DNA from 2 places in the Nocardia sp. NPDC006044 genome. Region 2 is predicted to be linked to the other one. Evidence: predicted binding sites of a transcription regulator. Region 2 holds the regulator's gene; the other holds the start of a gene.
The links. Region 2 encodes HspR, which represses chaperone genes until heat shock. Its sites were predicted from a motif close to ANNTGAGTNNNNNNNACTCANNT; they were not measured.
Positions count from the first base shown of each region.

Region 1 (9,963 bases), 380 kb from region 2:
AGAGGACTTCGCCAGCACCTCGACCTCGATGCCGGGCACGCCGACGGCGGCGCGGACCAGCTCGACGCAACGGTCCACGGGGTAATCGGCGAGACCCTCCCGCGCTGCATCGTATTCGAAGTGGAACGACCACTCGTCGGTGTTGTTCTTCGCCAGCACCAGGCCGCGCATCTGGTTGTTGACGATCTCGCACTGACTGAAAGTGCGACCGTCGAGCACCTCGGTGAGGTCGGTGCGCACGAAGACATTGATGTTGTGGTGCGTCGGCGGCAGCTCCCAGCCGGTGATCCCGAGCTCTCGCCGGATCGGGCTGTTCGCGCCGTCGGCCGCGATCAGGTAATCGGCCCGGATGATCGAGACCTCACCCGCCTGATCCCGCACGGTCGCGGTGACCCCGTACCCGTCCGGCACGAACTCGGTCAGCTCTGTCCCGAACCGCAGGTCACCGCCGCGCTCGCGGGCCAGATCGGCCAGCAACGGCTCGAGCTGCGCCTGCGGCAGGAAACAGAAACCCGACGGGCTCGGCTCGCGATCGGCCAGGCTCTGCACCACGTTGCCGGGATCGAGTTGCTCGGCCGTGATCAACGTGGCACCGCGGCGCGCGCCGCCGAACCGGCCCCCTTTCCACTCGGCCGCAGCCACCCGCTGCACCCGCTTGTCGATGCCGATCTGGCGGAACAGCTCGACGGTCCGAATGTGCAGGCCGCGCGACCGTGGCAGCACCGACGCGCCCGTCCGCTTCTCCACGAGCACGAACGGCACCCCGTGATACTCGAGGAACAGGGCAGCGGACAGACCGACCAGACCGCCGCCGACGATAAGCACGGGCACTTGCTGCGTCGAAGTCATGCTCAGATGGTGTGCCCGGCCGCTTGCACCGCCCTTGCATGCCGATTACACGCGAACGGGCCGGGCACCCTGCGGTGCCCGGCCCGTTCACCCGCGTCAGGCGGTGGCCGCGAAGGTCCGACCGTCGAGGGCCGGTTCGGCGACCGGCTCGATGGCGTAGGCCAGGATGTCGGCCACGTCACCGACGGGGCGGACATCCAGTGCGGCAAGCACTTCGGCGGGGACGTCGTCCAGGTCCGGCTCGTTGCGGGCCGGGATGAACACCGTCTTCAGTCCGGCCCGCTGGGCGGCGAGCAGCTTCTGCTTGACGCCGCCGATCGGCAGCACCCGTCCGTTCAGCGTGACCTCACCGGTCATGCCCACGTCCGCGCGCACCTGCCTGCCCAATGCCAGCGACACCAGCGCGGTGACCATGGTGACGCCCGCCGACGGTCCGTCCTTCGGGACCGCGCCCGCCGGGAAGTGCACGTGGATGTTGCGATCCAGCACCGACGGTTCGATGCCGATCTCCTCCAGGTGCGAGCGCACGTAGGTCAGCGCGATCTGCGCGGACTCCTTCATCACGTCGCCGAGCTGACCGGTCAGGGTCAGCGAGCGCTCGCCCTCCGCGACGTTGGCCTCGATGTAGAGAACGTCGCCGCCGAGGCCGGTGACCGCCAGTCCGGTCGCCACACCCGGGACCGCGGTGCGTTCCACCGAGTCGGGGGTGAAGCGCGGACGGCCCAGGTAGTCCTTCAGCTCACCCAGGTCGATGATCAGCGACTGCTGTTCACCGGCTGCGGATTTCGCCAGCGCGTCGTAACCCAGCTCGGCGTCGTAGCCGAGATCGTTGGCCGCCGGACCGATTCCGTTCTCGGACAGTCGAGTCGCGGCCTTGCGCAACGCCTTCGCGATCAGGCGCTCCATCTGCCGCACGCCGGCTTCCCGGGTGTAGTTGGCGGCGATCTCGCGCAGGGCCGCGTCGGTGATGGTCACCTCGTCGGTGGTCAGCGCGTTGCGCTCCAGCTGCCGGGGCACCAGGAAGTCGCGGGCGATGCCAACCTTGTCGTCCTCGGTGTAGCCGTCGACGGTGATCAGCTCCATCCGATCCAGCAGCGGGCCGGGGATGGTGTCCATGACATTGGCGGTCGCGATGAACAGCACGTCGGACAGGTCCAGATCCAGATCCAGGTAGTGATCGCGGAACGTGTGGTTCTGCGCCGGATCCAGCACCTCGAGCAGCGCGGCCGCCGGGTCGCCCCGGAAGTCCGAGCCGACCTTGTCGATCTCGTCGAGCAGGACAACGGGATTCAGCGAACCCGCCTCCTTGATCGCGCGGACGATGCGGCCGGGCAGCGCGCCGACGTAGGTGCGCCGGTGCCCGCGGATCTCCGCCTCGTCGCGCACGCCGCCGAGGGCGACCCGGACGAACTTGCGGCCCATGGCGCGAGCCACGGATTCACCCAGCGAGGTCTTGCCGACACCGGGCGGACCGACCAGCGCGAGCACCGCGCCCGAACCACGTCCGCCGACCACCTCGAGCCCACGCGAGGCCCGCCGGGAACGCACCGCCAGGTATTCGACCATCCGGTCCTTGACCTCGTCCAGGCCGTGGTGGTCGGCGTCCAGCACCGCGCGGGCGGCCGAGACGTCGGTGCTGTCCGTGGTTTTCACCGTCCACGGCAGCTCGAGCACGGTGTCCAGCCAGGTCCGGATCCAGCCCGATTCCGGGCTCTGATCGCTGGCTCGCTCCAGCCTGCCGACCTCGCGCAGCGCCTCGGCGCGCACATTGTCGGGCAGGTCGGCCTGTTCGACCCGGGTGCGGTAGTCGTCCGCACCGTCCGGCTCGTCCTCGCCGAGCTCCTTGCGAATCGCGTTGAGCTGCTGGCGGAGCAGGAACTCGCGCTGGCTCTTTTCCAGGCCCTCGCGGACGTCGTCACTGATCTTCTCGGTGACCTCGGCCTCGGCGATGTGGTCCTTGGTCCACTCGATCAGCCGGTTCAGCCGCTGGACGACGTCGGGGGTCTCCAGCAGTTCGCGCTTCTGCTCGTCGGTCAGGTAGGGCGCGTAGCCCGCGGTGTCGGCGATGGCCGACGGATCGGTCAGCTGGTTGACCGCGTCGATGATCTGCCAGGCCTCGCGGCGCTGCAACACCGAGACGACCAGCTTCTTGTATTCGGCGGCCAGCTCCTTCGTCCGGCCGTCCGGCGTCGGGATCTCGACCGGCTCGGCCTCGACCCACAGCGCGGCCCCGGGCCCGGTCACCCCGTGCCCGATCTTGGCGCGCCGCTCGGCCTTCAGCACCGCCGCCGGCGCGCCGCCGCGCATCCGGCCGACCTGTTCGATGGTGGCGACCACGCCGTAGGAGGCGTAGCCCTCGGTCAGCCGCGGCGCCAGCAGCACCGCGTCAGTCTTGGCCGCGCGCGCGGCGTCGATGGCAGCCTGCGCCGATTCGTCCAGTTCGATGGGCACGACCATGCCCGGCAGCACGATCGGATCGGTCAGGAACAGCACCGGCAGGTTCTGTGGTGTAGTCACGTGTTCGACCCTTCCAAAAGTTGAGCGATACCAACTCAACCCCACCCCTCCCCCCTTTGTTCCGGATACCTCCCCACGTTCGCTGTGGGCGAAGAAGGACACTCTTCGCCCAGGAACGTCGTGCAATCGAGGTCACTCGGGCCCGAAGCTCACCCTCTCCTGAACGCCGGACTCGGGACGGGGAGCGCCTGTGAACCGGAATTTGCCGCCGCGCTCGTCCCAGTGCATCACCCCGTCGAAGGCCAAATCAGCCCGGTAGGACCCGCCCGGCGTGGTGGAACTGCTGACGCAACGCAGAGTGGACGTCTCTCCAGGGACCACGACCAACTGGCACTCGAAGCTGCGTTGGCCGCCGTCGTCACGGAAGTCGTAACTGACGAACTGGAATCCGCCTTCGGCCCGCGTGATTGCGCCAACCCATTCATGGGTCGTCGTTCTCACGATCCAATTTCCCGATAGATCCTGATCACCGCCGGACTGTGCCGATGGCCGACCGGAATCGCGCTCGCCGTTCGTGCCGACCGGACGGTCGATTACCCGGTCGGGATCGTCCAGGTCACGAAGCCGCAGCAACGGCAGCGTCGAACCGGACGGGCGGACGGTGACGGCGGTATGGGCGTCGAAGGATGGCCAACCTGAACCTGAGTAGGTCACTTGGTCCGCGTCGAACTGCTCCGGAATCGTCAGCGGTGTGCCACTGCGCATCCGAAACCGTGGAACCCCACGGATATCTACTAGGACCGCCGTGCCCGCCTGCAAGATGGACAGGTCACTCTCGATACGGCCATCCTTATAGCGGTGATACATGACTTCTGTATCGACCGTCAGGACGACAGGTGTCATTGTGCGGATGAAGTCGTCCAAGTTGGTGGCGGTGAGTTGCACATTCCGCGCCAATTGCACTGTGGCGTCCGAGGAGAACGCCTCGACTGCCGCCGACGCTGCCTGCGCGTCAGACTGGAAGTAAGTAATGACGTCGCTTCCGCCGACAGACTGATGCGGAATTCCGCCATACAACGCAGGCGCGTCCCCGGTAAGCCGAGGACACCACTGCACACCCGTCGGCCGCACAGACGCGAGTCCCACAGAAGCAGCCCGCCCAGGCAGGAAGGGACCTTGCCCTGTCTCTTCAGCGCTTATCGTGAACACGGTGTTGGCATGCAGCATGCCCGTGCGTGCTCCAGTCATACCAGTATCTGCGACACAGGCATGCGCAGCGTCTTGCTGGCGCAGGCCGAGCTTGGCCACTGTCACACCGACAACAATGACGACGAGGAGCAACCCGAAGATCACCAATGGCACGCGGTACTTCTTTCCGAACCGCGCTGTGGGTTGCGCCACATCAATCCGTGACGGGGCGGCGTCTGCGATCGTTGATTCGCGTTGGAATATGAGGGCGTCACCAGGTTTCGGAGGCACCGATCCAGGCACAATAGTTGCGTCGACTTGATTCCGCTTGGGCCGGTAAGGATCGACGGCACGGATAGCATCCAAGTATTTTTCGGTTGCCGTCGCAGCCAACTCTAGACACCAACGCCGATCGGCATCTGGGTCTCTGGTCGGAAGGTCGCGCCCCACGTGCATCAGCGCGGCAGCGATCAGTGCCAGCAGATTCTGTGTCGACCAGAGATCTCCGAGACCGGCCGCAGCAGCGTACTCGCGCGATGCCGAATGGATCGCCGCACTGATTCGACCGAATTCCCTTGCCGCAGAATATTTTACACTCACCTGCGGGTCGACGATGACCTCAACGAGTTCGCATCGCGCGGCGATTGGCAGATCTCTTTCCGACAACAGGTCGATGGCCAGAGCTACCAGCAGATGCATCGGGTCGCGTAACAAGGGCTCCTGAGTATCGAAACGATCTGTATCGATCAACAGATAGTCCGCCGCCCGCACTGGACGCACCGGTACCGCGATATTGCGCCCGTTCAGATCTCCATGCGCGTTGCCGACCAGAACGAATTCCACGGCGGTGGCTCCCAATTGCTCGTCCGTAAGCAGAAGAAGAGGATTGGGGCGGGCTCGCGTTGCGTAACTCGATTGCATCCACCGGTCTTCTTCAGTTACGCCCAGCTCCTGAGCACGGGTATAAATGGGGCCCTGCGGCGCGATTCGAGAACCCATGATCCGCTCGAGAAATGTTTTGACCGTAAGCGATTCTGGCCGCTCGGCTCGGCCTTCATTCCAGTCTCGGAGGATCGATCCAACGACTGTCTCGCAATATTGTGGGAAATCTGCGTCCTTATCCATGAGCTCAGTAAGTGGACGGAATGTCAGCAGGTCACCGCCGGCCACCTGCTGGAGAATAAGCCACCACTCGCCGAGTCGGACTGCGTCGTGAGCCATCTCTACCAAATGCCGCTGGCGAAACACCTTCGGCGACCGGGTGTATGCCTTGCGATAAGCGCGCGCCTTGGTCACCCCGTCTCGGTCACAGAACTTCAGAACCAGCTGTCGAATATCGACATCTTTCTCATAGCACAGGACAAGGCCAACTGGAGCCCCCGTGCGTCCTGCGGTGAACCAACCCCGATGCGTCAGCTCGAACAAGGTGCCGTCGAGCCAGGCATCTAACGCCCTCAACACTTCGGCGGGCAGCCGGTCCCACTCTTCGACCTCGTCCCGATGTCGCATGGGCTCCTCCAGCAACCGGATATGAAGGAAATCAACCACTGCGCCGGTCCACCCGGCGTGATCGCCCTCTAGGGTAGAAGCACCACGCGGCCGGATAGGGGAAACCGGGACCATCTCTGTATCTGGTATCCGACGGGAGAAACCGTGGCTGATGACATGTCAGATAAGGCCAAGGCGCAGAAAGACCTGCTCTGGTCCTTGTATGCGGACATACGCGTGCACGCGCGCCACGCAGAAGCGCTGCGATCGAACGCCGTCAACTATGTGCTGGTCATCGCGTCCGCGCTGACAGCCGTCGTACTCGCGGACCGGAGGGTAGAGCGGGCCGAACTTCCCCTATGCCTTGCGGTTGTCCTCATCGGACTGTTCGGCCTTGCGTTTGTGGCGTCGTATACCGAGCTCTACCAACGCAATCGAAGACGAGCCGAACGAATACGCAAGTTGCTCGACAATCGATACTTCACCGGCGGCGATGTGTCGTTGTCCAAAATCCTGCACGAAGCCGACCAGGTTCATGAGACCACCCGCCTCTATCGGTGGAGTCGGCGAACCACCGGCAGTTCGCATCGATTCTGGTTGTTACTACCGGTCGTGGTAGTCGTCGTCGGCGCCTCGCTCGCGGCGGCAGCCATTTGAACAGGCCGACCACATTACAGACCGACAACGGCGTGCCAGCTCCGGCAGAGTGCCGTCCCTCAAGCTGTCACGGGCAGTGATTGCGCATGTGACGTGGGTTGCGACGATGCTGCGGGCAGCGCGACAGGGCCGGAGAACGGCCGGGTTCTGCAGGAAACGAGGCGCGCGACATATTGTGGGGGCGGCTACACCGCTGGTCGGTGGCAGTTTTCGGTAGCTCGCTGGTGGATCGCCGAGGGGAGCATCGTATGGGTCGGCCGATCCGTGCCGGGCACGACTGGAGACAGGCCGGGCTGGTGCTCGGAGTGATCGCGGCGTTGGTCGTGGTTCCGTCGGTGGTTGCCGCGGTGGTGCCGACCAGGGAGACGGCGGTCGCGCCGGGGAGCGAGATCGAGGTGACCGCGCCGGGGGAGGAGCCGGATACGGTGAGCTTCGGCGGGGTTGATGGCTGGCGGCGCCGGACTACGGGGGATCAGACGACCGCGGTGCTGGTCGCGCCGGATGGGTCGCGACTGGCGGTCAGTGTGATCGGCGGGGTCACGAACTTCGATGATGCGGCGGCGTGGCGGCTGAAAGTGCTTGGTGCGCAGGGGTTCGATGCGGAGTTCGAGGGGGAGATCAGGACGCCGAACGGGTTCAGCGGGCGGACCTGCCGTGGCACGGATCGCGCGGGGGTGTGCGCGATCGTGGGGAACGAGAAACTGGCGGTCACGCTGGCGCTGATCGGTGACGAGGCGACATTGCCCGAGTTGACGCCGGTGCTGGAGACGCTGGCGGTGCGCCGATGAGGTGGTTTCAGCCGAGGTCGGCGCTGTTCTGGACCTACTGCCTGATCGCGTTTCTCGGGCTAGCCGGGCTGATCCTGCAGCTGGCCCCGGTCGCCGCGCTGACCTGGCGTGACATTCTGGCCGGACTGCCGTTCACGCTCGCGACGCTGCTCGTATTCGGCTGGCTGGTCCTGCATCTGGATCGGCTGCGCGCGCGGCGGCGGATTCGGACCCCGCTGATCATGGGATTTCTCTGGGGTGCGCTGGCCGGGCCGGGGATCGCGATGTTCGCCAACGACCACAACATGCGCATCATCCAGAATCTGGCCGGTGACGCCTTCGCGATCGATTGGCAGGCGCCGATTTCCGCGGCCATCGTCGAGGAGGCGGTCAAGGGGGTCGGGGTGTTCGCGGTCGCGTGGCTCGCGCGTCCGATGCTGAACCGGCCGATCCACGGGCTGCTGCTCGGCGGCTGCACCGGGCTGGGCTTCCAAGTCGTCGAGAACATCACCTACTCGGCCAACGCCGGATTGCTGTCCGCGCAGGACGATCCGGCGACCGCGATCGTCGTCGGCATCGTGCGGCTGCTCACCGGCATCACCTCGCACTGGATGCTGACCGCCCTGGCCGGCATCGGCATCGTGCTGGCGGTGGCGCGCTCGGATTGGCCCGCGGGGCAGCGCGCGCGGGTTTTCGCGATGTTCTATTTGCTCGGCGCCGCACTGCATTTCGGCTGGGACGCGCCGAGCCCGGCGGACATCCCGGTCGGGTCGATCATCGCCAGGACGGTGCTGTACGTCCTGATCTTCGCCGTGGTCTACACGTGGGTGGTGCGGACCGAACGGCAGTGGTTCCGCGCGGTCGTCGACTGGGCAGTCGCGCGCGGGATCGCGCCGGCCGGCGAACTGAGCACGCTGATCTCACGGCGCAGCCGGCGCCGGGCCCGGCAGGCCGACCGGATGAGCGGGCGGCACAACCGCCGCGGGCAGATCCGGCGGCAACGAGTCCTGCTCGACTGGGTTCAGGAAACCGGAGCGGGATCGGGCATTCGTATTCCGGCATGAGAACCGGCCTGCGGCGACGTCGGCGGTCCGGCACCGCGCCGCGTTGACACTCGCTCCAACGCAATGACAATGTTGGGGCCTTGATACCTCATACCGGCGGTTCCGCCGGTTCGTCCTAGGGAGATCCATCGATGAGTTCGCTCGCCGGCGGCGTGTTCATCGATTGGGAAGATCTCACCGGTCAGTCCAAGTTCGTGGTGGACCTGATTACGTTTCCGATCTTCAGCGCGCTGGCCGGCTGGCTGACCAACTGGACCGGCGTGCTGATGTTGTTCTGGCCGGAGCGATTTCGCGGATTCCGGATCCCGGGGCTGTATCTGTTGTATCCGTATTTCCCGCGACGGGTGCAGGTGCTGCCGACGTTCTCCGGGGATGGGCAACAGCTGGGTTTCCAGGGATTCATTCCGGCGCGCGCCGAGAAGATGGCCAGCATCTGCGTGGACAAGGCGCTGATGCGGATCGGCAGTCCGCGCGACTTCATCCACGAGCTCGACCTGGACGGGATCGCGGACTATGTCGCGGTGCTGGCGCGCAAACAGGTGCAGCCTCTGGTGGACGAGCTGATGAACCGGGAGAACCCGGACCTGTGGCGCACGGTGCCGCGGGCGGCCAAGCAGATCATCTACCAGCGGGTGGACCGGGAGATGCCGGCGCTGTCGCGGCGGGCGTTCGAGTCGCTCGGCGACAATGTCGACCAGCTCATCGATATCAAGAGCTTCGTCATCCGGTACCTGCAGGACAATCCGGGAATTCTCAAGGATCTGACCACCACGATCGCCGCGCCGGAGCTGCGCTTCATGGTGCGGATCGGCCTGCTGGGCGCGCCGTTCGGGCTGCTGCTCGCGCTGTATATGCATGTGCACCAGCACATTCCGGTGTTCGGTTGGGTGCCGGGCTGGGTGATCGTGCTGCTCGCCTCGGCGGCGATCGGCGTGATCGTCAACGTGATCGCGGTGAAGATGGTGTTCGAGCCCGGCGACCCGCAGCCGAGGTACAAGTACCTGTGGAAGCAGGCGCTGCTGGCCAAACGGCAGCCGCAGGCCGCCACCGATCTCGCGAATATCCTGGCCTACCAGGTGCTCACGCTGCCGAACCTGTCCAGGGAACTGCTGGACGGGCCCAACGGCGACAAGACCAGGCAGCTGCTGGAACGGCTGGTCTCCGACGAGATCCACCGCCAGCTGGGCCCGACCACCTCGTTCGTACGCGCGGCGCTGGGCCGTCGCCAGTTCGACAACCTCAAGGCAGGCGCGGCCGGGGCCGCGGTCGGGCTCGCACCAAGCCTGGCCGAGGACGAGGAATTCATCCTGGAGCAGGCCAAGACCATCGATGTGTTCGCCGCGCGCAAGCTGCGGCAGCTGACACCGGGGGAGTTCATGGAGATGTTCTATGCCTCGGTCGAGCAGGACGCGTGGCTGCTGTACCTGCACGGCGCGGTACTCGGGCTGGCGGTCGGCGCCTCGCACCTGATCATTTTCGGCTGGTAACCGCCG
Region 1 is NZ_JBIAID010000002.1:1,455,020-1,464,982, forward strand. Features, by position in the region: gene ACFYO1_RS24265 (FAD-dependent oxidoreductase) at 1-849, opposite strand, end outside; gene lon (endopeptidase La) at 946-3,306, opposite strand; gene ACFYO1_RS24275 (DUF6777 domain-containing protein) at 3,499-6,042, opposite strand; gene ACFYO1_RS24280 (hypothetical protein) at 6,148-6,639, shown strand; gene ACFYO1_RS24285 (hypothetical protein) at 6,888-7,427, shown strand; gene ACFYO1_RS24290 (PrsW family intramembrane metalloprotease) at 7,424-8,470, shown strand; gene ACFYO1_RS24295 (hypothetical protein) at 8,602-9,957, shown strand.
Region 1: lon (endopeptidase La) is a predicted target of HspR. The motif match lies at 3,385-3,407, and genes of this name have one in related genera.

Region 2 (9,963 bases):
CAGCGGCTGACCGCGGAGTACGCCAACTACCGGCGCCGCGTCGAACGCGATCGCAAGACCGCGATCGACACCGCCAAGGCCGCCGTGGTCACCGAATTGCTCGGCGTGCTCGACGATCTCGATCGGGCCAGGGCGCACGGCGACCTGGACAACGGACCGCTCAAGTCGGTGGCGGACAAGCTGGCCACCGCGCTGCACAAGCAGGGCCTGGAGGAATTCGGTTCGGAGGGTGAGCCTTTCGACCCGACCCTGCACGAGGCCGTGCAGCACGAGGGCTCCGGGCACGACCCGGTGATCGGGCTGGTCATGCGCAAGGGCTATCGGTTCGGCGAACGGGTGCTTCGGCACGCGCTGGTCGGGGTAACCGATGGGGTGGCCGACGCGGCCACAGCCGATTCGACCAAGGCATCGGACGCTGATGCCGGCGCGAACAAACAGTAACTCCGCGGCTCGAGCGTCGGGCACGGAGGCGGTAGCGGAGCGTAACCACGCAGGGCCCCGCGAGTGCCGCGAATCGAATACTGCGAGAGGAGGAGATATCCGGTGAGTCAACGGGAGTGGATCGAAAAGGACTTCTATAAGGAACTGGGTGTCTCCTCCGGCGCCTCGCAGGACGAGATCAAGAAGGCGTACCGCAAGCTCGCGCGAGACCTGCATCCGGACGCCAATCCCGGTGACACCAAGGCCGAGGAGCGGTTCAAGACCGTCAGCGAAGCGCACGCGGTGCTGTCGGATCCGGCCAAGCGCAAGGAGTACGACGAGACCCGCAAGCTGTTCGCGGGTGGCGGTTATCCACGCGGCGGCTTCACTCCCGGTGCGGGCGGCGGCTTTTCGCAGGACTTCAACATCGGCGACATCTTCGGTACCGCGAACGCGGGCGACGGTGGCCTCGGTGACCTGCTGGGCGGTCTGTTCAACCGCGGCGGCACCCGCACCACGAGCCGGCCGCGTCGCGGGGCGGACGTGGAGACCGAGACCACCCTCGGGTTCCGCGAGGCCGCCCAGGGCGTCACGGTTCCGTTGCGGATGACCAGTCCGTCGCCATGTACCACCTGTCACGGCAGCGGCGCCAAGCCGGGCACCAGCCCGCGAGTCTGCCCGCACTGCAACGGGACCGGCGTGATCAGCCGCAACCAGGGCGCGTTCGGCTTCAGCGAGCCGTGCGACGACTGCCGGGGCACCGGCTCGATCATCGACGACCCGTGCGTCGACTGCCACGGCAGCGGCATCCAGAACCGCACACGCACCATCACGGTGCGGATTCCCCCGGGAGTCAGTGACGGGCAACGGATTCGGCTGGCCGGACAGGGCGAGGCGGGCCTGCGGGGCGCGCCGTCGGGCGATCTGTTCGTCAGCGTGCACGTCAGCCAGGACAAGGTCTTCGGCCGCAACGGCGACGACCTGACCCTGGTGCTGCCGGTCAGCTACAGCGAATTGGTGCTCGGGACCACGGTTTCCGTGCCGACGCTGGAAGGGCGCGTAGGCGTCAAGGTGCCGCCCGGCACCGCGGACGGCCGCATCCTCCGGGTGCGCGGTCGTGGCGTGCCCAAGCGCGGCGGCGGCGCCGGTGACCTGCTGGTCACCGTCAAGGTCGCGGTGCCACAGAAGTTGGACGACAACGCAGCCGAGGCGCTCCGGCGCTATGCGGAGGCGGAGAAGGCAAGCGGATTCGATCCACGGGCTGGATGGGCAGGTGCTTGATGTCCCATGATCCGAAGCAGGCGTCCAGCGGGTCGCGGGCCGAGTTCTTCATGATCTCGGTGGCGGCCCAGCTGGCGGGCATGCACGCGCAGACCCTGCGCACCTATGACCGTCTGGGACTGGTTACGCCACAACGCACTTCGGGCGGCGGGCGACGCTACTCGGCCAGGGACGTCGAGCTGTTGCGCGAGGTGCAGCGGCTGTCTCAGGACGAGGGCGTCAACCTGGCGGGCATCAAACGCATCATCGAACTGACCAACCAGGTCGAGGAATTGCAGCAGCGGGTCGCCGAACTGGCGGCCGAGCTGGATCGGCTGCGGGCCGGCTATCGGCCGGATCTTTCGCCGCCGCAACGCAGTACCGCACTCGTGGTCTGGCAACCGCGAAATCGCCGTGGTATTTGAGCGAATGACAGTCCCGCAACAATACTGAATACGGCTGGCTAACTATCGGGTCGCCGGCCTCGGAGAATTGATCGTGCTCCGAGGTCAGCGGCCCGAAGTCGGATTCAACCGGGGATTTCGAAGGATAGCCAACGGTAAGCCGAGACGTGGTGTGCGCCAGGGCATCAGCGCCTCGGCTTCGGGGCGATAGCCGACTGGTCAGTTTCATCGCAGGCCCCCGTGGCGTGGCGTGCGGCGTGGACCGACTCAGTCGGTCGATCGCCCAGTGGTGTTGCCGTGCGGTCGCTCTGGGATCGCTACCGGTACGAGGATTGCAGAACGAGTCATGCAAATTCAGTGTATCCGTGACTGATTTCACTCGTTTTTTACGGTCTGCCAGTCGGTTTCGTGAGTGTTTTGCGCTGCCCCTCCTCGTTTCCGGGGAATTACATGCTTGTTGTTTAAACGGAGGATTCCGCTGCTGGCAAACCTCGCCTACACTCCTTGGCAACGGCTGCTGACGAGTGTCCCGCAGCACCTCACTCGCCGGCACAGTTTGTGTTCGAGTGCGAAATGGGGTTGTGACACAAATGGATTCGCGGACTGTCGCTTTGATCAGAACGACGTTCAAGGCGGTTGCTGCGGAGGAAGGGGGGCCGGAGAAATTAGCGAGATCGTTCTACGCGATCCTATTCACCGACTACCCCCAAGTCCGCGATTTCTTTCCAGCCGCCATGGACGCACAGCGTGATCGCCTTGTCAAGGCCATCGCCTACGTCCTGGACCGGTTGGAGGAGCCGAACAAACTCCTGCCGTTCCTCGCTCAGCTCGGGCGCGACCATCGCAAATACGGTGCGCAGCCCGCGCATTACACCGCGGTCGCCGTCTCGCTGAAGACCGCGATGCGGGTGTACGCGGGCACCGAGATGTGGACCGACGAGGTCGACCAGGCCTGGGACGAAGGCCTGAAGATCATCGGCGACACCATGATCGGCGCCGCGGAGAAGGAAACCACGCCGCCGGTCTGGACCGGCACCGTGGTCGAACGCCGCGACGTGCTGCGCAACCTGGCCGTGCTGCGGTTGCAGCTGGATCAGCCGATGCAATACGCCGCCGGCCAGTACCTCAGCGTGCAGATCCCGTCCCGGCCGCGGATGTGGCGCTATATGTCGCCCGCCGTGCCCGCGAATGCCAACGGGGAGATCGAGTTCCACGTCCGCGGCGTGCTCGGCGGCTGGGTCAGCTCGGCCATCGTCGGCCAGACCGCGATCGGTGACCAGTGGCTGCTCGGCTCACCGCTCGGCGGCCTCGGCATCCCGCGCAACACCAAGCGCAAGATGCTGATGGTCGGCTGCGGCACCGGCATCGCGCCGCTGCGCGCCCAGCTGATGGCGATGGCGCAGCGGCGGACCAACCCGAAGGTGCATCTGTTCGTCGGCGGTCACCACCCCTGTGACCTCTACGATCTGGACACGTTGAACAGCCTGGCCGTGGCCAACCGCTGGCTGACCGTCACCCCGGTCACCGAACACGACGAAAACCCTTGGTGGTACACCGATCCCGGCGAACTGGCGCCCGCGTACGCGGGGCTGGAGCCGCGGTTGACCGGCCAGATCGGCAAGGTGGTCGCCAGCTTCGGCGCCTGGGCCGACCGGGACGTGCAGATCGTCGGCTCGCCGTCGATGGTGCAGACCACCAAGTTCCGCATGATGGCCGCGGGGACGCTCACCAAGAACATCCGCCACGACCCCCTGTTCTGACCGGCCGTCCGGGATTTCGACCCCTCCCGTAATCCCGGACCCAGTCGGAATCCGGTCGCGCCCAGTACCGCGACCGGATTCCGGCTATAGACCTTCGAATTGGATGCGCTCCGGCGGAGTTCCGGTGGCGAGCAACCGGTCCACCGTCGCGTTGACCATGGCGGGGGAGCCGCACACCAGCACCTGATGATGGTCGAACGCGCCGTGCGAACCGACCACCTCCGCGAGCGTGCCGAAGAGCATCTCGTCCGGCGGGAAGCCGATGTTCACCCGGCTGCGCTCGTACCACTCGTCGGCCCAGCTGGGATCGTCCGGGCTCTCGACCACGGGAATCACGGTGAGCCAAGGCAATTCACCGGCCAGCAGGAACAGCATGTCCGAGGCGTACAGGTCGCGCGGGGTGTGGCCGCCGAAGAAGAGGTAGGTGGGCGGCGGCTCCGGCTCGCGCGCCAGGTCCAGGATCTGCGCGCGCAGCGGGGCCAGCCCGGTGCCGCCCGCGATCATCACGATTTCCTCGCCCGCGGGGTCGACCGCGAAACTGCCGAACGGGGCACGGATCTGCCATTCGTCGCCGGGCCGGGTGTCGGCCACGATGGAGCCGCTGCACCAGCCGCCGGGCACCGTGCGCACGTGGAACTCCAGCTTGCCGTCCAGCGACGGCGGCAGCGCCGGGGAGAGCCTGCGCCGCATGCTGGGTTGCTGCGGCACGGTGACCTCGACGGACTGCCCCGCGAGAAACGGGACGAACTCGCCGATCAGCCGAATCACCGCCAGGTCGTGGCGGATTCGATGGTGCCCGACGACCGTGGAGGTCCACTCCGTCGGGTGGTGTGCGCCATTGCCCCGCGCAGCCGGGTCCCCCGATGTACTACCCACCCCGCGGACTCCGTCCGCTGCCGTCCCCCATGGGGACCTCCTTCGTCAAACCGGATCGGAGCTGATGATGTGCTCCGGAGTGCCGACCGCGATCAACGCGCGCCGGGTGTCCGCGATCATCTTCGCCGATCCGGCGATCTGGATCTGCCGGTCCGCCCACGCGCCGAAGCTCGCGACCACCGCGCCCAGATTACCGATCAGCCGCCGGTGCATGCCGTATGGCTCTTCCTGCGGCGGATGGGGGTACCACCACGGATTGGTCTTCTGTTCACAGACCGGGACGATGGTGAGCCACGGATTGCTCTGCGAGAGCTGCCACATGTTCTCCACGTCGTAGAGGTCGCAGGGGTAGCGGCCGCCGATGAAGAAGTGCACCCGCGGGTTGATGCCGCGCTGGCCCATCTCGATCAGCTGCGCGCGCAGCGGGGCGATCCCGGTGCCCGCGCCGATCAGCAGCACGTCGCGACCGCTGTCCCGGTCGACGTGCAGGCCGCCGAGCGGTCCGGCGATCTGCCAGCGGTCACCGACCCTGGTCTCGTTCACGATGGCCGGGCTGACCCAGCCGCCGCGGATCTTGCGGACGTGGAACTCGATCTCGCCGTACGGGTTCGCCGGGATGGCGGGGGAGAAGTAGCGCCACATCTTCGGCCGCTGCGGCACGGTGAGCGGCACGTACTGTCCGGCCTGATACGGGATCGGGCTCTCGGATTGCAGCCGCACGATGGCCAGGTCCTCGAGCACCCGGCGGTGCCCGACCACGGTCGCCTCCCAATACGGCTGGGATTTGTCCGAGTTCGCGCCGATGGCCATGGACGCGGAGATCAGGATGGTGATGTCGCGCCAGCCCTCCTCCAGCCCGCGATGCCAGGTCCCGATGCCGTTGTACGCGCGGAACGCCGAGAGCAGGGCCCGGCCCGCGGCGTCGTAGTGCGCCGCGTCGACCCCGTATTTGCGATGATCGCGGGCCAACTGCTCCAGGAACTTCTGCGCCCGCCCCCAGTCCTCGAGGTGATCGAGCACGTACTGGATGGCGGTGACGATCCGCTTGGCCTGCATTTCCATCGCAGGCGGGAAGAGTTCACGCAGTTGCGGGTTCTCGGCGAACAAATGGCCGTAGAACGCGCTGACCAACCGCTCGGGTCCGTGCGGGGACTCGATCACCGCACGGAAGTTGGCGCGGACCAGCGCAGCCGAACGCGCATCCACGACGCGAAGCTTCCTTTCCCTCAGTTCTGCCCGGGAACGTATCCGTAACCCACGGTCCTCCCCTGACCAGTATCCCTGAAAACCAGGGCGGCAGTTCGGCCTCGCTGCGCTTCGGCTCCCGGGGGTCGGATCGTGCTGGGCAGGTTGCCTGGCCAGATGGTAGCTCTTGGTGCGGGCACATGTTTGCTGAAGGCGATTTATGCACGACGAGGGAGTTTGCTCAGATAGTGAGCACCGTTTTGCCGCGGGCGCCGGTGGCGCCCAGGGCGGCGACGCCGTCGGCCAGCGGCAGGGTGGCGTCGATCGGGACGACCACGTCGCCCTCGGCTACCCGGTCCAGTAGTCGGGTCAATTCCGGTGCGCGGCCGCTCGATTCGATGTTGCCGCCGCGAATGCCGCGGGCCCGCAGGGCGTCCTCGTCGGCGGCGAAGACGGTGGAGTAGACGGTGCCGCCGTCGCGCACCAGGGTGGTCAGTTCGGCGAGCGCCTCGGGCGGGCTGACCAGGTCGTAGAGGACGTCGATGCCGTCGGGATGGGCGGCGCCGACCTGGTCGCGGATCGAGCCAGCGGTGTAGTCGACGGTCTCGGCCGCGCCGAGCCGGGTCATCTGGTCGGCGACCGCGGCGCGGGCGGTGGCGATGACGTTCGCGCCCGCCATGTTGGCCAATTGCACGAGGAACGAGCCGACGCCGCCGGTGGCGCCGACGATCAGCACGGTCTGTCCGGGCTCGATCTTGGTGGCGTCGACCAGGTCCTGCGCGGTGACACCCGCGGTGGGCAGGGCCGCGGCGGCCGCGGTCGGGACACCCTCGGGGATCCGCACCAGGGTGGCCGCCTCCGGGAGGACCGCGTACTCGGCGAAGCTGCCGTGACCGGCCGGTGGGGTGAGAAACTTGCCGACCACTCGATCGCCGACGGCGAAGTGGCTGGCGCCGGGGCCGACCGCGGCGACGACGCCCGCGCCGTCCACCCCGAGGATCATCGGAAAGTCGTGGGGCAGTTTGCCGTCCAGGATTCCGTCGGCCATCTTCGCGTCGAACGGGTTGACCCCGGCGGCCTCCAGCTGCACCCGCACCGCTCCCGGCCCGGGTTCGGGGACCGGCATGTCGGTCAACTCCGGCGTGGCTCCGAACTTCCGTACGACAATCGCGCGCATCTATTCGCTCCTTGAATCGGGCTGAAGAGTGCGGCCTCGCACCTGCGTGCCGGGCAAGCGCTCTTTGATGCATCAACTAACGGCAAACGTCATCGTATGCATCCATACCCCATCGACGCTGTGATTCACGGCATTGGCGCGGTGTCGGGCGTAGCGTTCTACCTGCACGTGCGCCTCGCGGGAGCGGGCGACCCGGAATCGGCGAGAAAATCAAACTTGAGCGGAACAGACTCAACCTTTCGTGCGTTGGACGGTACAGAACGGCAACGAGGCGCGTGCGAGCGCGTCGGGCGGACGAGTCGACCAAGGTCGTCACACCACTGACCAAATGCTCTCGGTGCCGCGGGAATCGACTAGTAGGAAGGTAACTGTGGACTCGTTCAATCCCACCACCAAGACTCAGGCGGCCCTGACCGCCGCATTGCAGGCGGCCTCAGCTGCGGGCAACCCGGAGATTCGTCCGGCCCACTTGCTGGTGGCGTTGCTGGATCAAACCGACGGCATCGCCGCCCCGCTGCTCAAGGCGGTCGGCGTCGATCCGGCGACGGTCCGGCGCGAGGCCCAGGACATTGTGGACCGGCTGCCCAGCGCGACCGGCGCCACGACCACTCCGCAGCTCGGCCGCGAGGCGCTGGCCGCGATCACGGCGGCCCAGCGACTGGCCACCGAGCTGGGCGACGAGTATGTCTCCACCGAGCACGTCATGGTCGGCCTGGCCGCCGGCGACTCGGATGTGACCATGCTGCTGAAGAAGTACGGGGCGAGCGCCGACGCGCTGCGCGAGGCGTTCACCGCCGTGCGCGGCAGCGCCAGGGTGACCAGCCCCGACCCCGAGGGCAGCTACCAGGCGCTGGAGAAGTACTCCACCGACCTCACCGAGGCCGCCCGCGCGGGCAAGCTCGATCCGGTGATCGGGCGCGACACCGAAATCCGGCGCGTGGTCCAGGTTCTGAGCCGGCGCACCAAGAACAACCCGGTGCTGATCGGCGAGCCCGGCGTCGGCAAGACCGCCATCGTCGAGGGCCTGGCCCAGCGCATCGTGGCCGGTGACGTGCCGGAGTCGCTGCGCGGCAAGTCCGTGGTCTCGCTCGACCTCGGCGCGATGGTCGCGGGCGCGAAGTACCGCGGCGAGTTCGAGGAACGGCTCAAGGCCGTGCTGGAAGACATCAAAAACAGTGCGGGACAGATCATCACGTTCATCGATGAGCTGCACACCATCGTCGGCGCCGGCGCGACCGGCGAATCCGCGATGGACGCGGGCAACATGATCAAGCCCATGCTGGCCCGCGGCGAGCTGCGCCTGGTCGGCGCGACCACGCTGGAGGAATACCGCAAGCACATCGAGAAGGACGCCGCCCTGGAGCGCCGGTTCCAGCAGGTGCTGGTCGGCGAGCCGTCGGTGGAGGACACCGTCGGCATCCTGCGCGGCATCAAGGAGCGCTACGAGGTGCACCACGGCGTGCGCATCACCGACTCCGCGCTGGTCGCCGCCGCCACGCTCAGCGACCGCTACATCACCTCCCGGTTCCTGCCGGACAAGGCGATCGACCTGGTGGACGAGTCGGCCTCGCGGCTGCGGATGGAAATCGACTCGCGCCCGGTGGAAATCGACGAGGTCGAGCGCGCGGTGCGCCGGCTGGAGATCGAAGAGGTCGCGCTGAGCAAGGAGACCGACGAGGCCTCCAAGCAGCGGCTGGAGAAGCTGCGTTCGGAACTCGCGGACGACCGGGAGAAGCTGAACCAGCTGATGACCCGCTGGCAGAACGAGAAGAGCGCCATCGACCAGGTCCGCGTGCTCAAGGAGGAGCTGGAGTCGCTGCGCGGGGAGTCCGAACGGGCCGAGCGCGACGGCGATCTGGGCAAGGCCGCCGAGCTGCGCTACGGCAAGATCCCGGCGCTGGAGAAGCAACTCGCCGAGGCCGAAAAGGCCTCCGGCACCGCGGCGGACGGCGAGGTGATGCTCAAGGAGGAGGTCGGGCCCGACGACATCGCCGAGGTGGTCTCGGCGTGGACCGGCATCCAGGTCGGCAGGCTGCTCGAGGGCGAGAGCCAGAAGCTGCTGCGGATGGAGGAGGAACTCGGCCGCCGCGTGGTCGGCCAGACCGAGGCGGTACAGGCGGTGTCGGACGCGGTGCGCCGGGCGCGCGCCGGGGTTGCCGACCCGAACCGGCCGACCGGCTCGTTCATGTTCGTCGGCCCGACCGGTGTCGGTAAGACGGAGCTGGCAAAGGCGTTGGCGGACTTCCTGTTCGACGACGAACGCGCCATGGTCCGGATCGACATGAGCGAGTACAGCGAGAAGCACTCGGTGGCCCGCCTGGTCGGCGCCCCGCCCGGATACGTCGGCTACGACCAAGGCGGTCAGCTGACCGAGGCGGTGCGGCGCAGGCCGTACACGGTGGTGTTGTTCGACGAGATCGAGAAGGCGCATCCGGATGTGTTCGACATCCTGCTGGCCGTGCTCGACGAGGGACGGCTCACCGACGGCCAGGGCCGCACGGTGGACTTCCGCAACACCATCCTCATCCTGACCTCCAATCTCGGTGCGGGCGGCGATCGGGAGTTCGTGCTGAACGCGGTGCGCTCGGCGTTCAAGCCGGAGTTCCTCAACCGGCTCGACGACGTGGTGATGTTCCACGCGCTGAACGAGGAGCAGCTCGAGCACATCGTGGACATCCAGCTCGACCAGCTGCAGAAGCGGCTGTCCCAGCGCAGGCTGAAGCTGGACGTGAGCGACTCGGCCCGGTTCTGGCTGGCCGTGCGCGGGTACGACCCGGTCTACGGTGCGCGTCCGCTGCGCAGGCTGGTCCAGCAGTCGATCGGGGACACCCTCGCCAAAGCGCTTCTCGGCGGCGAGATCACCGACGGCGACACGGTGAAG
Region 2 is NZ_JBIAID010000002.1:1,073,214-1,083,176, reverse strand. Features, by position in the region: gene grpE (nucleotide exchange factor GrpE) at 1-441, shown strand, start outside; gene dnaJ (molecular chaperone DnaJ) at 544-1,701, shown strand; gene ACFYO1_RS22520 (heat shock protein transcriptional repressor HspR) at 1,701-2,105, shown strand; gene ACFYO1_RS22515 (FAD-binding oxidoreductase) at 2,675-3,844, shown strand; gene ACFYO1_RS22510 (FAD-binding oxidoreductase) at 3,929-4,720, opposite strand; gene ACFYO1_RS22505 (FAD-binding oxidoreductase) at 4,766-5,926, opposite strand; gene ACFYO1_RS22500 (NADP-dependent oxidoreductase) at 6,147-7,082, opposite strand; gene clpB (ATP-dependent chaperone ClpB) at 7,453-9,963, shown strand, end outside.